Regions from separate parts of the Sphingomonas sp. S1-29 genome, predicted to be linked through region 1. Evidence: predicted binding sites of a transcription regulator. Region 1 holds the regulator's gene; each other region holds the start of a gene.

Region 1 (3,988 bases):
TGCCGGTGATGCTGGGGATCGGCATCGCGGCGTGGTTCCTGCTGCCCGACATCGCGCGCTGGAGCGCGTTCCTCTCGGCGTGCGGGGCGCTGGCGTTGGCGGGGGTGAGCGTCGCGAGGGGCGGTCGGTCGAGCCGTGCCATGCTGGTCGCCGGATGCGCGATGGCGGCGGGGTGCGGGCTCGTGTGGTCGCGCGCCGAGCGAGTCGCCGCGCCGGTGCTTTCTAGACCCGTGGTGGTGGCCTTTGCCGGTAGGGTTGAGCAGGTCGAGCCGATGCCCGCGCGGGAAATCGTTCGGCTGCGGCTGGCGGTGGTGGACGCTGCCGCACAGGGCTTGCCGCCGGTGGTGCGGGTGAACGTTGCCGAGCGCGATTTGCCGCAGGGGGTTGGGCGCGGGGCGGTGTTGTCGCTGCGGGCGCGGTTGATGCCGCCGGGGGCGGCGGTGGTGCCGGGGGCGTATGACTTCCAGCGGGTGGCGTGGTTCGGCGAGCTCGGCGCGACGGGTCGGGCGTTCGCCCCGATCACGGTGGTTGGGGCGGGCGAGGCGCCGGGGGCGGGGCTGCGCGAGCGGCTGACCCGGCATATCCAGGCGCGGATCGAGGGGAGCGCGGGCGGCATCGCCGCGGCGCTGGCGACGGGGGACCGCGGCGCGATCGACGAGGCCGATGACGAGGCGCTGCGGCGATCGGGGCTGGCGCATCTGCTGTCGGTGAGCGGGCTCCACGTCACCGCGGTGGTCGGCGCGACGATGCTGCTGGTGCTCAAGCTGCTGGCGCTCAGCCCGGTGCTGGCGCTGCGGTGGCGGTTGCCGATCGTCGCGGCCGGCGCGGCGGCGGGGGTGGCGGTGTTCTATACCTGGCTGACCGGTGCCGAGGTGCCGACGGTGCGGTCGTGCATCGCCGCGCTGCTGGTGCTGGGGGCGCTGGCGATGGGGCGCGAGGCGGTGACGCTGCGGCTGGTTGCGGCGGGGGCGACGATCGTGCTGCTGCTGTGGCCCGAGGCGCTGATGTCGGCGAGCTTCCAGCTGAGCTTCGCCGCGGTGACCGCGATCGTCGCGCTGCACGAGCATCGGGTGGTGCGCGGCTGGTTCCTGAAGCGCGAGGAGAGCCGGGGGGCGAGCCTGCTGCGCGGGCTGGCGTCGCTGCTGCTGACCGGATTGGTGGTCGAGTTCGCGTTGATGCCGATCGGGTTGTTCCATTTCCACAAGGCGGGGGTGTACGGCGCGCTCGCGAATATCGTGGCGATTCCGCTGACGACCTTTGTCGTGATGCCGCTCGAGGCGGCGGCGTTGGTGTTCGACTCGGCGGGGTTGGGGGCGCCATTCTGGTGGCTGGCCGAATGGGCGTTGCGCGCCTTGCTGTGGATCGCCCACACCACCGCCGATGCGCCGGGGGCGGTGAAGGCGTTGCCGTCGATGCCGCGGGCGGCGTTCGGGTTGATGGTCGCGGGCGGTATCTGGGTGGCGTTGTGGCGGACGCGGTGGCGGTGGCTGGGCGCGGTGCCGCTCGCGATCGGCGCGGGGTGGGCGGTGGCGACGCCGGGACCCGATCTGATCGTCACCGGCGACGGACGGCATGTGGCGGTTCGGACCGGCGATGGCGGGATGGCGCTGCTGCGCGATCGGGCGGGGGACTATGTCCGGGGGGTGCTCGGCGAGACCGGGGGGACCGATGCCGACTTGTCTGCGCTGAGCGACGATCCAAGGGCGCGCTGCAGCAGTGACCTGTGCCTGGTTCGGCTACCCGCCGAAGGTCGCACCTGGACCATCCTCGCAACCCGCAGCGGTTATCTAGTCCCGATCGCCGAGTTCGTCGCGCTGTGCCGTGCCGCCGACATCGCCATCAGCGAGCGGCGCTTGCCGCGTACCTGTACCCCGCGCTGGCTCAAGCTCGACCGTCCGATGCTCGCGCAAACCGGCGGGGTGGCGATCACGCTTTCGGGCGGGAAGGTTCGCACCGTCGCCGGCCGACCCAGCGACCATCCGTGGCGGCTGCCCCAAACGGTGCAGCCGCCACGTAGCTTCAATAGCGGCGGAGCAACCCGGCGAGCTTCCCCTGGACGCGGACCTGATCGGGGCGATAGCGCTGCGGATCGTAGGAGCGGTTCGCCGGATCGAGCCGAACCATCGCGCCTTCGCGGCGGAAATATTTGAGCGTCGCTTCGTGTTCGTCGACCAAAGCCACGACGATCTCGCCGTCGCGCGCGACTTCCTGGCGGCGGATCAGCGCATAATCGCCGTCGAGGATACCCGCCTCGACCATCGAATCGCCCGATACTTCGAGCGCATAATGTTCGCCCGCGCCGAGCAAGGCCGCGGGGACGGGGAGCATCTGTGCGCTCTCCATCGCCTCAATCGGCAGACCCGCGGCGATGCGGCCGTGGAGCGGAATTTCGATCACGTCATTGGCGGCGCGCGGCGCGGGGCTGGCTGCGCGCGAGGGTGCCGGTGGCGCGGAAGGCAACAAAAGCGACACTACGTCCCCCGTAGAATCTCCCTTTCCGCGCGCGGCAACGGGTCGCTCGGGCATGCGCAAGACTTCGAGCGCGCGGGCACGATTGGGCAGGCGGCGCAGGAACTGGCGCTCCTCCAAGGCCGAGATCAGGCGGTGGACTCCCGACTTCGATTTGAGGTCGAGCGCGTCCTTCATCTCCTCGAACGACGGCGAAACCCCGGTCTCGTTCAGGCGATCGGCGATGAAGCAGATCAGGTCGTGTTGCTTGCGCGTCAGCATCAGCGTTCTCCGTCGGGAACAGACGCGGAACGTGTAGGCAACAGCTCCCATCAAGTCAAGCTTGCCTTAACCGATCATCAGGACTTCCACCGAGTCGCCCGCGGCGGCGGCGGGGGCGTGCGGCGCGCGCAGGATCATGCAGTCGCTATGCGCGAGCGTGCGGAGCATCGAACTGTCCTGCCGCCCGGCCGAATGGACGACGCCGCCCTGGATCGTGGCGCGCAGGTGATCGGCGCGGTGGTCATTGGCGGGGAGCGGGCCGGCCAGCGGCAGATGGCGGGTGGCGAGCGGCAGCGTGCCCCCCGCCATCGCCACCACCAGCGGCTTCACGAAACGCAGCGTCGTGACGAACGCCGCGACCGGATTGCCCGGCAGGCCGATGACGAGCGTATCGCGGAGGCGCCCCGCGAGCATCGGCTTGCCCGGCCGCATCGCGATCCGCCAGAAATCGATTTCGCCGCCCGCCGCTTCTAGGGCTGGACGGACGAGGTCGTGGTCGCCGACCGAGGCACCGCCGGTGGTGATCAGCAGATCGGCGTCGACGCTCGCGAAGGCGGCCTCGATCGCCGCGCGATCGTCGGGGAGGATGCCGAGCTGCTCGATGCTGACGGGCAAGCCCGCAAGCATCGCGGCGACGAGGATCGAGTTCGATTCGGGCAGGCCGTCGGGCGGCACGGGCTGGCCCGGGGGGACGAGTTCGTCGCCGGTGGCGGCGATCGCGACGCGGATCGTGCGGCGGACGGGAAGCTCGGCATACCCCGCGATCGCGGCGAGCGCGAGCGCCGGCGGGGTGAGCCGGTCGCCCGCCGCGAGCAGCGCTTCGCCGGTGCTGAAGTCGAGGCCCGCGCGGCGGATGTGGCGGCCGACGCTGCCGGGGCCTTCGCCGTTGAGCGTCAGTTGGTCGCCATCGCGAGCGGCTTCCTCCTGGACGAGGATGGTGTCGGCGCCCGGCGGGAGCGGCGCGCCGGTGAAGATCCGCACCGCTTCGCCGGGGCCGATGGCAGCGGCAAAGCCACGCCCGGCAGCGCTTTCGCCAACCACCGCGATCGGGCCGGGGAGATCGGCGAAGCGAAGCGCATAGCCGTCCATCGCCGACAGGTCGCGCATCGGCTGAGTCCGCCTGGCGGCGATCGGTTCGGCGAGCCAGCGGCCCGCGGCCTGCGCCAGCGGGACGGTTTCGGCGGGGATCGCTGGAGCGAGCGCGCAAAGCCGGGCGAGCGCCTCGTCGAGCGAGATCATCGGGCCGGGCCGCCAGGGG
Region 2 (3,988 bases), 680 kb from region 1:
CGGGCTCGACATCCTGCCGGGGGTGATCGACACCCAGGTGCATTTTCGCGAGCCAGGGCTCGAGCACAAGGAAGACCTTGAAAGCGGCAGCCGCGCCGCGGTGATGGGCGGCGTCGTCGCGGTGTTCGAAATGCCCAACACCAAGCCCAATACCGACAGCGCCGAGGCGATCGCCGACAAGCTGGCGCGCGCCAAGGACCGGATGTGGTGCGACCACGCCTTCTATGTCGGCGCGACCGGCGCCAATGCCGAGCATCTGGGCGAGCTCGAGCGGCTGCCGGGGACCGCGGGGGTCAAGATCTTCATGGGCTCATCGACCGGCGACCTGCTGGTGGCGGATGACGAGGTGCTCGCGCGGGTGCTGCGATCGGGGCGTCGCCGCGTCGCGATCCATGCCGAGGACGAAGCGCGGATGAACGCGCGTGCCGGGGAGTTCCGGATCGACGGCGACGTCGCCTCGCACCCGATCTGGCGCGACGACGAAAGCGCGTTGCTCGCGACGCGCCGCATCCTGGGGCTGGCGCGGGCGGCGGGGCGGCGTATCCATGTGCTCCACGTCTCGACCCCCGCCGAGCTCGAATTGCTCGCGCAGCACAAGGACATCGCTAGCTGCGAGGTCACCCCGCAGCATCTCACGCTGGCGGGCGAGGATGCCTATCGCGACCTTGGCACCCATGCGCAGATGAACCCGCCGATCCGATCGGCGGTGCATCGCGACGGGCTGTGGCACTGGATGGGCCAGGGCGTGCCCGACGTCATCGGCTCGGATCACGCGCCGCACACGCTCGCCGAAAAGGCGGCGCCCTACCCCGCTAGCCCGAGCGGCATGCCGGGGGTGCAGACGCTGCTGCCGCTGATGCTCGATCACGTCGCGGCGGGGCGGATGACGCTGCAGCGGCTGATCGACCTCACCAGCGCAGGCGCGCAGCGGATCTTCAACATCGCGGGCAAGGGGCGGATCGCGATCGGCTATGACGCCGACTTCACCGTCGTCGATCTCAAGCGCCGCTGGACGATCGAGGGCGCATGGCTGCAGTCGCGCAGTGGCTGGTCGCCGTTCGAAGGGCGCGAGCTGACGGGCAAGCCGATCGGGACGATCGTGCGCGGGCGGGCCGCGATGTGGGAGGACGAGCTGGTGGGGGCGGCTGCGGGCGCGCCGATCCGGTTCGAATCGACGGTGTTCGAGCGGGGGTGAGCGGGCGGCGATAAGTGGGCGGCGCGTCACCGGCAAAGCCCGTGACGTCGGTCGGGGGCTTTGCCCCCGCCGGCCGAGCTTGCGCGAGTCAGGCGGGCGTAGCCGCCTGCCGCGCTTCGCTTAGAACGGCAGCCACTCGGCCTTCTCGCTGAAGCTCATATAGCCGATATTGGCGCCCAGCCGGTAGCCGACGCCGACGCGGATCGGGATCAGCACCACGTCGCCGCGGCGCATATAGGTCGCCGCGAACCCGCCGATGAAATAGGCGCGCCCCTCGGCCGAGGGGAAACGGCGGTACAATTCCTGCGAATCATAGAGGTTGTAGACCAGCACGAACACCTTGGTGGCATCGCCGCCGGCGTCGAAGCCGATCGAGGGCCCGGTCCAATAGACCGGGCGCTGGCCCTCGACCTTGTGCGTCATCACCCCCGATCCGTAGCGCACGCCGACGACGAACGCGCCCGCGGCTTCGCGCCCGGCGATATAGGCGTTGGGCCGCCCTTGTTCGGACAGGATCTTCTCGAGCAGGCCGGCCAATTCGGCGGCACCTTTGCCGAAGACGCCCTCGGCCGCGGCCATTAGGTCTTCGCGTGCATAGGTTTCCGATGCCACCGTCGTCTGTTCGGCGGCGATCGGCGGCAGTGGCGCGGTACTCATTGGCGTGACCGGCGCGGCGGCGGGCATCCCCGGCTGCGCGGCGCGCTCATCGGGGGTGAGCGGGTCGAGCTGTTCCTCGACCTGCGCGGGCGGCGAATAGGCAGGTGGCGGCCCCGACAGATCGCGGTCGATCGCCTCATTGGGGTCGATCGTCCGCACCTGCGCGGTCGCCATCGCGGGCGCGGCCACCAGCGCCACCCCGATCGCGGCGCGCTTGATCCACTGGCTACGCATCGTCACTTCCCCCACATCGTCATGGGTAACCATACAACTGCACAGGCTTTCGCTGCAATGAACCGGCGACGATGCGAGTCGATTTAGCGTTCGGCCGCACGATATGCGCTGTTGATCGACGCCGCATCGCTCGGTATAGCCCGCCGCTCAGCGCCGTGTCCGGAGACGTGGGTGAGTGGCTGAAACCAGCGGTTTGCTAAACCGCCGTGCTGAGTAATCGGCACCGACGGTTCGAATCCGTCCGTCTCCGCCATAACGTGCTGTTTTCTCAGCACTTTATTGCTTTTTAAAGCGCCCTGCCCACTCTGATGCCCATTATCGGCGCGGCTTTAGACGGTCGACTGCGAACGATTGCGCATAAGCCGTGAAAAGTCATGCGCTCTGAAACCAGCGCCCTCTTGGTGCGGCGCCGTCGCTGGAATTTTGCGCTATCGTGGCGGCGGCGAAGGGTGCCGAAAAAGGCCTGACGACGGGCTTCGAAAGGCGCGTCAAAGATAATGTTCTTTAAATGTTCCAAGTCGCGCTAAATGCGCAGACCGCCGATTCGGATCGAGGTCTATGCGCACTGTCATGCTTCACGACGTTCCTTTCGAGCTCCTTCCTCAGGAGGTGCCATTCTTCCTTGCCCGAACGCCTGCCGGATTCCCGTCGCCGGCGCAGGACGACATGGAAGAACCGATCGACCTGGGCGCCTATCTCGTCGAGCACCCGGCAGCGAGCTACATCATGCGCGTCGATGGCGGATCCATGGCGGGCGCCGGGATAAACGATGGCGACCTGATCGTCGTCAACCGCGCAAAGCGCCCGAAGGTGGGCGCCATCGTTGTCGCACTGGTGCATGGCGATCGCACCTTGAAGCGACTGAAGCAGATGGACGGTCGCCACTGGCTCGTACCGGAGGCCGAGGGGTTCCCGCACATTCTGGTCGACGAATATGTCGAGATTTGGGGCGTGGTCGTTGGGGTGGCTCGCAAGGTGTCATGACAACGCCGATCGCGCTGATCGACTGCAACAACTACTACGTCAGCTGCGAGCGTGCTTTCGATTCGAGCCTGCTGGGCGTGCCGGTCATCGTGCTGTCGAACAACGATGGCTGCGCGATCGCGCGGTCGGCGGAAGCAAAGGCGCTGGGCATCAAGATGGGCGATCCGGCGCATCACCTGCGCGACCTGATCCGGCAGCACGGCATCCAGGTTAGATCGTCGAACTACACGCTGTACGGCGATATGCAGCGGCGGGTGGTCGCCGCCTGCCAAGCGTTCGCACGCGACTTCGAAATATACTCGATCGACGAGACGTTTCTTGATCTCGCCGGGTTCGAAGATCGCGACCTGGTCGAACACGCGCATGCGCTGCGGCGTCAGGTCCAGCGGTGGACGACGATACCGACCTGTGTGGGGATTGCCGACACCAAGACGCTGGCCAAGCTGGCGAACGCGGTGGCGAAGAAGAACGTTGCTTTCGACGGCGTGGCGGATCTTCGCCTTCCCGACATTCGGCACGAGGTAATGCAGCAGTTCCCCGTCGGGGACGTTTGGGGCGTGGGCGGGGCTACCGCGCGGAAGCTGACCGATCTGGGCATCCATACCGCGGGCGCGCTGCGCGACATGCCGATGAAGCAGGCGCGCTCAGTGGGCACCGTCGTGCTCGAGCGGTTGGTGGCAGAACTGCGCGGGGTGCCGTCCGACGCCGTCGAGATAATCACGCCCCAGCGAAAGGGCATGGCGATAACCCGATCGTTCGGCACACCGGTGACCGACTTCGACGGGATGATGGGGGCGCTTTCGCAATATGCTATGCGAGCGGGCGAAAAGCTGCGCAAGCACGGATTGGTCGCGGCGTGCTTTACTGCCTTCTTCCATACCAACCGTCATAAGCCTGATCGGCCGCAATACTCGGCAT
Region 3 (3,988 bases), 1.0 Mb from region 1:
CGATGGGGCTGCGATCGGCGGCGCATTCGGCGGGGTTACCGGCGGTATCTTCAGCGGGGCAGGGGCAGGCGTTCGTCGCCTTACTCGCAACGGACGCGCTGAAGAGGTTTCGGATGCAGCCGCACGGGTAAACAACAGCCTCGGGACCAACATCCAGCCTTCGATCGCCCACTTCGGGCGGACGGGCAATGGTGCAGGCGAGTCGATCAGGGGCCGTATGGCAATGGGTTTGCGGAACACGCTCCCCGGTCTCGCTACCCTAGATGGCAACCTAACCCGCTTCGGCGACGATGTGACCGATGGCGTCCAGACGCTAGCAACGCGCACCGGCGCGGTATCCGACAACATCGTAGATGCAGGCGCGCGCCAGCTACAGCAGCGCCCCGGCACCATTGCGGGCTATCGCGAGACATCGCGCGGTATCGCCGATGGGCTTTACCGACAGGCCGATCAGCTTGGTGGGGGCACGCTGATTTCGCCGAACCGCACGGTCGCGTCGCTCGATACCATGATCGGTAATCTATCGCGGAGCCCCGGCACTGAGACCGCACGCACCGCCCTTCAGGGTTTGCGCGATGAAGTGGCTTCCCAGCAGTGGACCGCCGCCGGTTTGCGCGACATGCGAACCCGCTACGGTCGCCAGCTTAATGCAGTCGATGGCGTGACTCGCGGCGAAGCTAATCAAATGTGGGCGAGCCTTTCGCGCGACATTACCGATGGCCTGCACAATGCTGGTCGGAGCGATGCCGCACGGGCCTACCGTCAAGCAGATCGTTTCTATGCGCGTCGATCGCAGTCGATGCGGATCGTTGAAAACCTGATCGGCAAGCGCGAGACAGGTTTCAACTCCCCGCAACAGGTCGCCAACAAACTAACTCAGATGGCGCGAACGGACGCGGACGAACTCCAGACGGTTTTGCGTCAGCTTCCGCGTGCCGAAGCCGCCGATGTTCGGGGTTCGGTTTTGCGTCAGTTGGGCGTGGCTCCGGCATCAAAGCAGGGCGACACCCCGACATTCTCGATCAACACCTTCGCGACCGAATGGAATAAGATGGGGCCTCGCGCACGGTCGGTCATGTTCGATCAGCGGACGATCTCCGATTTGGACGATCTTGCCCGCTTGGCTACCGCTGCTAAATCGATCCCGTCAAATTCGTCCAACAGCTATGTCGCGGGGGCAATCGCCAACACCGTGCAGGGGGCGGCGGCGCTCAACATTTTCTACAACCGCGATAACCTAACTAGCTCGACCGGTGTCGCCAGCATCATCGGCGGTATCATGACGATCGGTGCTTCAGCGATCCTCGGGAACCGTGGGATGCTTCGCGGGCTGGTGAATTTTGGGAGGACGGGCAACGCGGCAGATTGGGAGCGCGCTCTAACGCGCGGTATCCGCAACGCGAAGGACAACCCAACTTGGCAGATGGAGCTAACCGGGATTCGCGATTGGATTGCGGGGACTAACTTCCCTGCACCGCCCGTATCAGCCGATACCGCCGATGCGGCACCTACCGCCACCGGGAGCATCTTTGATGATCAGGAACCGGCAACGCCCACGGGTGGGAGCATCTTTAACGGGGAAGATACCGCCATCGATGACCCCTCCAGCATGATCAATCCGTTCGGTGAGGATGATGACGAAAACGCCCCGGCGACGGGTGAGGGGATGACGGCGAAGGAACTGGTCGAAGAGGGATTGGGAGACGAACCCCTCTATTGAAGAATCGACAGGGAACAGTTTTGATAAATAATGGATGCAAAAGACATCCTCAAAAAAGTTCTCGCGTCCCTACATCATTCACAAAGGCATGAAGCAGCGATGCTCCGATCCTAACCATAAAAACTACCATCGATACGGAGGAAGGGGAATCAAAGTCTGCGAGGAATGGATTAGAAATCCCCTTGCTTTCGAGCAGTGGGCTAGAGCCAACGGATACACCGATGAACTTACCCTAGACCGTATCGACAACGATCTTGGTTATAGCCCAAGCAATTGTCGATGGGTTGACCGCAAAACCCAAATAAGAAATTCCACCGCTGCTAAGCTTACCATGCAAAAGGCGAACGAAATCAGGTCGGTCTACAAAACGACTAAGATATCTATGCGCGCTCTAGCCAAGCAGTTCGGCGTCGGCGCTACGACGGTTCACCGGATCATAAACGATGCGGGGTGGTTGCCTTCAGTTAGCGATTGACGGCCTAACCCTTGCCGCATGTTCCCGTTTTGTCCTACTATGGCGACATGGACACTCAGCGAATCGAAGCCGCCATATTGGATGCGCCAGCATGGGCGCAGATCGGCATTACCATGGATCATGAGAGGGTGCGGGCCAGTGCCGCGCATGAGCTAGCTTTGCGAATCGCGGATGCAATACAGGGGTGCGTCCAAGTGGACCTGCAAATCCGCGAAAAAAATGCCCCCCGCACGCCGTCCTATTGACTTCGCGGTGGCCCAGCTTGGTCCTCGCTTTGCGCCACAACTCATTGCATCGATGGGGGACTAAGAGGCGCGATTCTGCCTTGGCGCGGATTTACCGGCTTGTGGCTCCGGAATTTTCCGCACAATCTATAGTGGTAGCAACGGGGATACGGCCCAACCGATGGGCGATTGAAGTTGCTACCATTGCCCTCTCACCAAAAGAGGCGATGCACGATCGGGTTGGTAGCTTTAGCTAGGTCCACTGACGCTCCCCTCCAAAAGGAGAAAGTCGCTCGCAAGCTACCGACCCGATCGCTGATATTTAGGCTATCACCCCGGCGCGGATCGTCAAACTGGTTTTAGCGCGGCTTATGCGGCGTGTGGAACCGACATTCGTCATCGTCCAAGAATTACGCCGGTATCAATCATTGATATCAAAGTAAGTATAAAGACGGCCCAAGGAACCGCTTAGCGGGTCTGGTGAACCGTCACGGCAGGGGCTCTGACTTCAGCCGGAGCGACCGCGATCTCATACCCAACATAGGTCAAAAACGCGACGATTGCGAAGGCGAGACCTTTGACCATACTTCCCACGGTCTTTGCGCCTCTGAGTTCGGAGACCGTTTCGGTCTTCCATCGCTCCAGATCGACTACGCGCTTGATGGTATCATGATGCGCCTGCACCAGCGTTTCGCGGGCGGCGCTTGTAATTTCCAGCGTTGCGATCCGTGCCTCATGGCCATCGGCGCGCTGGTTGAGCCGCTCAAGTTGAGTCGTGATATTGTCCACCTTGGTATCAAGGCGAACCAGCAAATCGCGCATATCCTGCGGCAGATGCATGGAGGTGGTTGAGGCGGGCATTATTTGCTTTCGAACTGATCCAGCGCGTTCGTCGCCCCGGCGTTATCGCCCGCAGCGATTAAGCCCAAGGATGATACGATTAGGAGCACGACCGCGACGGTTTCGGCATCGAGCGTAATGCCGATCGTGGCGGCGAGTAGGGCGGTAATCGCGAACGATACGACGCGTCGTGTGGCTGTGTTAGTCAGCAGGCGAAGGATATTTTTCATAGGGGTATTTAGCCGGACGATACATATTGCCGCCCATAAGTCACGCCCTCGCGATCACTTTTTGTTCTCGCGCACAAAACGCACAGGGTATGATGACAGTGTCATGCAAAAAGCGAACTTGACCCCATCCCGTGAACGAGCGGACCTCCCCGCGATCGTTCGATCTTTTGAGCGTCAAAAGCGCCCTGCTATGGGACTTGTAGCGGTGTTGGTTTGGCGCGCTCCATCGATCGCTTTTGCGGCAGCGGCTGGATACGCAATATTTTTGCGCTGATAAGCCGAAGCCCTATAATGCGTTTATGTTATCCAACCTCGCTATCCTGACAAGATCGTTGGTATCTAGGAGTATAACACCTAGTTCGCGGGCAGCTTCGATTGCTGGTCTAGTATATCCGTTAGTGGAAATAACCATAGGGCGGTTGGCTCCTTTGCTGCAAACACCGGCTATCTCCCGGATAGGAGCTACTCCTATGGGTTTCGCGTGTCCTTTGCATTGGCA

Evidence for each region. The regulator LexA, encoded in region 1, represses DNA repair genes until DNA is damaged. The targets are predictions, from matches to a motif close to GTTCCNCNCTTGTTCT.
Region 2: OKW76_RS05245 (LexA family protein) is a predicted target of LexA. The motif match lies at 2,586-2,601, and genes of this name have one in related genera.
Region 3: OKW76_RS16180 (DUF6771 family protein) is a predicted target of LexA. The motif match lies at 2,216-2,231, and genes of this name have one in related genera.

The regions. Positions count from the first base shown of each region.
Region 1 covers NZ_CP110678.1:447,410-451,397, forward strand. Annotated here, with positions in the region: partial or broken gene OKW76_RS02095 (ComEC/Rec2 family competence protein) at 1-2,030, shown strand, start outside; gene lexA (transcriptional repressor LexA) at 2,020-2,730, opposite strand; gene OKW76_RS02105 (molybdopterin molybdotransferase MoeA) at 2,797-3,969, opposite strand; gene moaC (cyclic pyranopterin monophosphate synthase MoaC) at 3,966-3,988, opposite strand, start outside.
Region 2 covers NZ_CP110678.1:1,126,680-1,130,667, forward strand. Annotated here, with positions in the region: gene OKW76_RS05230 (dihydroorotase) at 1-1,195, shown strand, start outside; gene OKW76_RS05235 (DUF1134 domain-containing protein) at 1,316-2,086, opposite strand; tRNA gene OKW76_RS05240 (tRNA-Ser) at 2,248-2,339, shown strand; gene OKW76_RS05245 (LexA family protein) at 2,657-3,070, shown strand; gene OKW76_RS05250 (Y-family DNA polymerase) at 3,031-3,988, shown strand, end outside.
Region 3 covers NZ_CP110678.1:1,490,308-1,494,295, reverse strand. Annotated here, with positions in the region: gene OKW76_RS06955 (hypothetical protein) at 1-1,720, shown strand, start outside; gene OKW76_RS16180 (DUF6771 family protein) at 2,243-2,440, shown strand; gene OKW76_RS06950 (hypothetical protein) at 2,888-3,259, opposite strand; gene OKW76_RS06945 (hypothetical protein) at 3,280-3,489, opposite strand; gene OKW76_RS06940 (restriction endonuclease) at 3,776-3,988, opposite strand, start outside.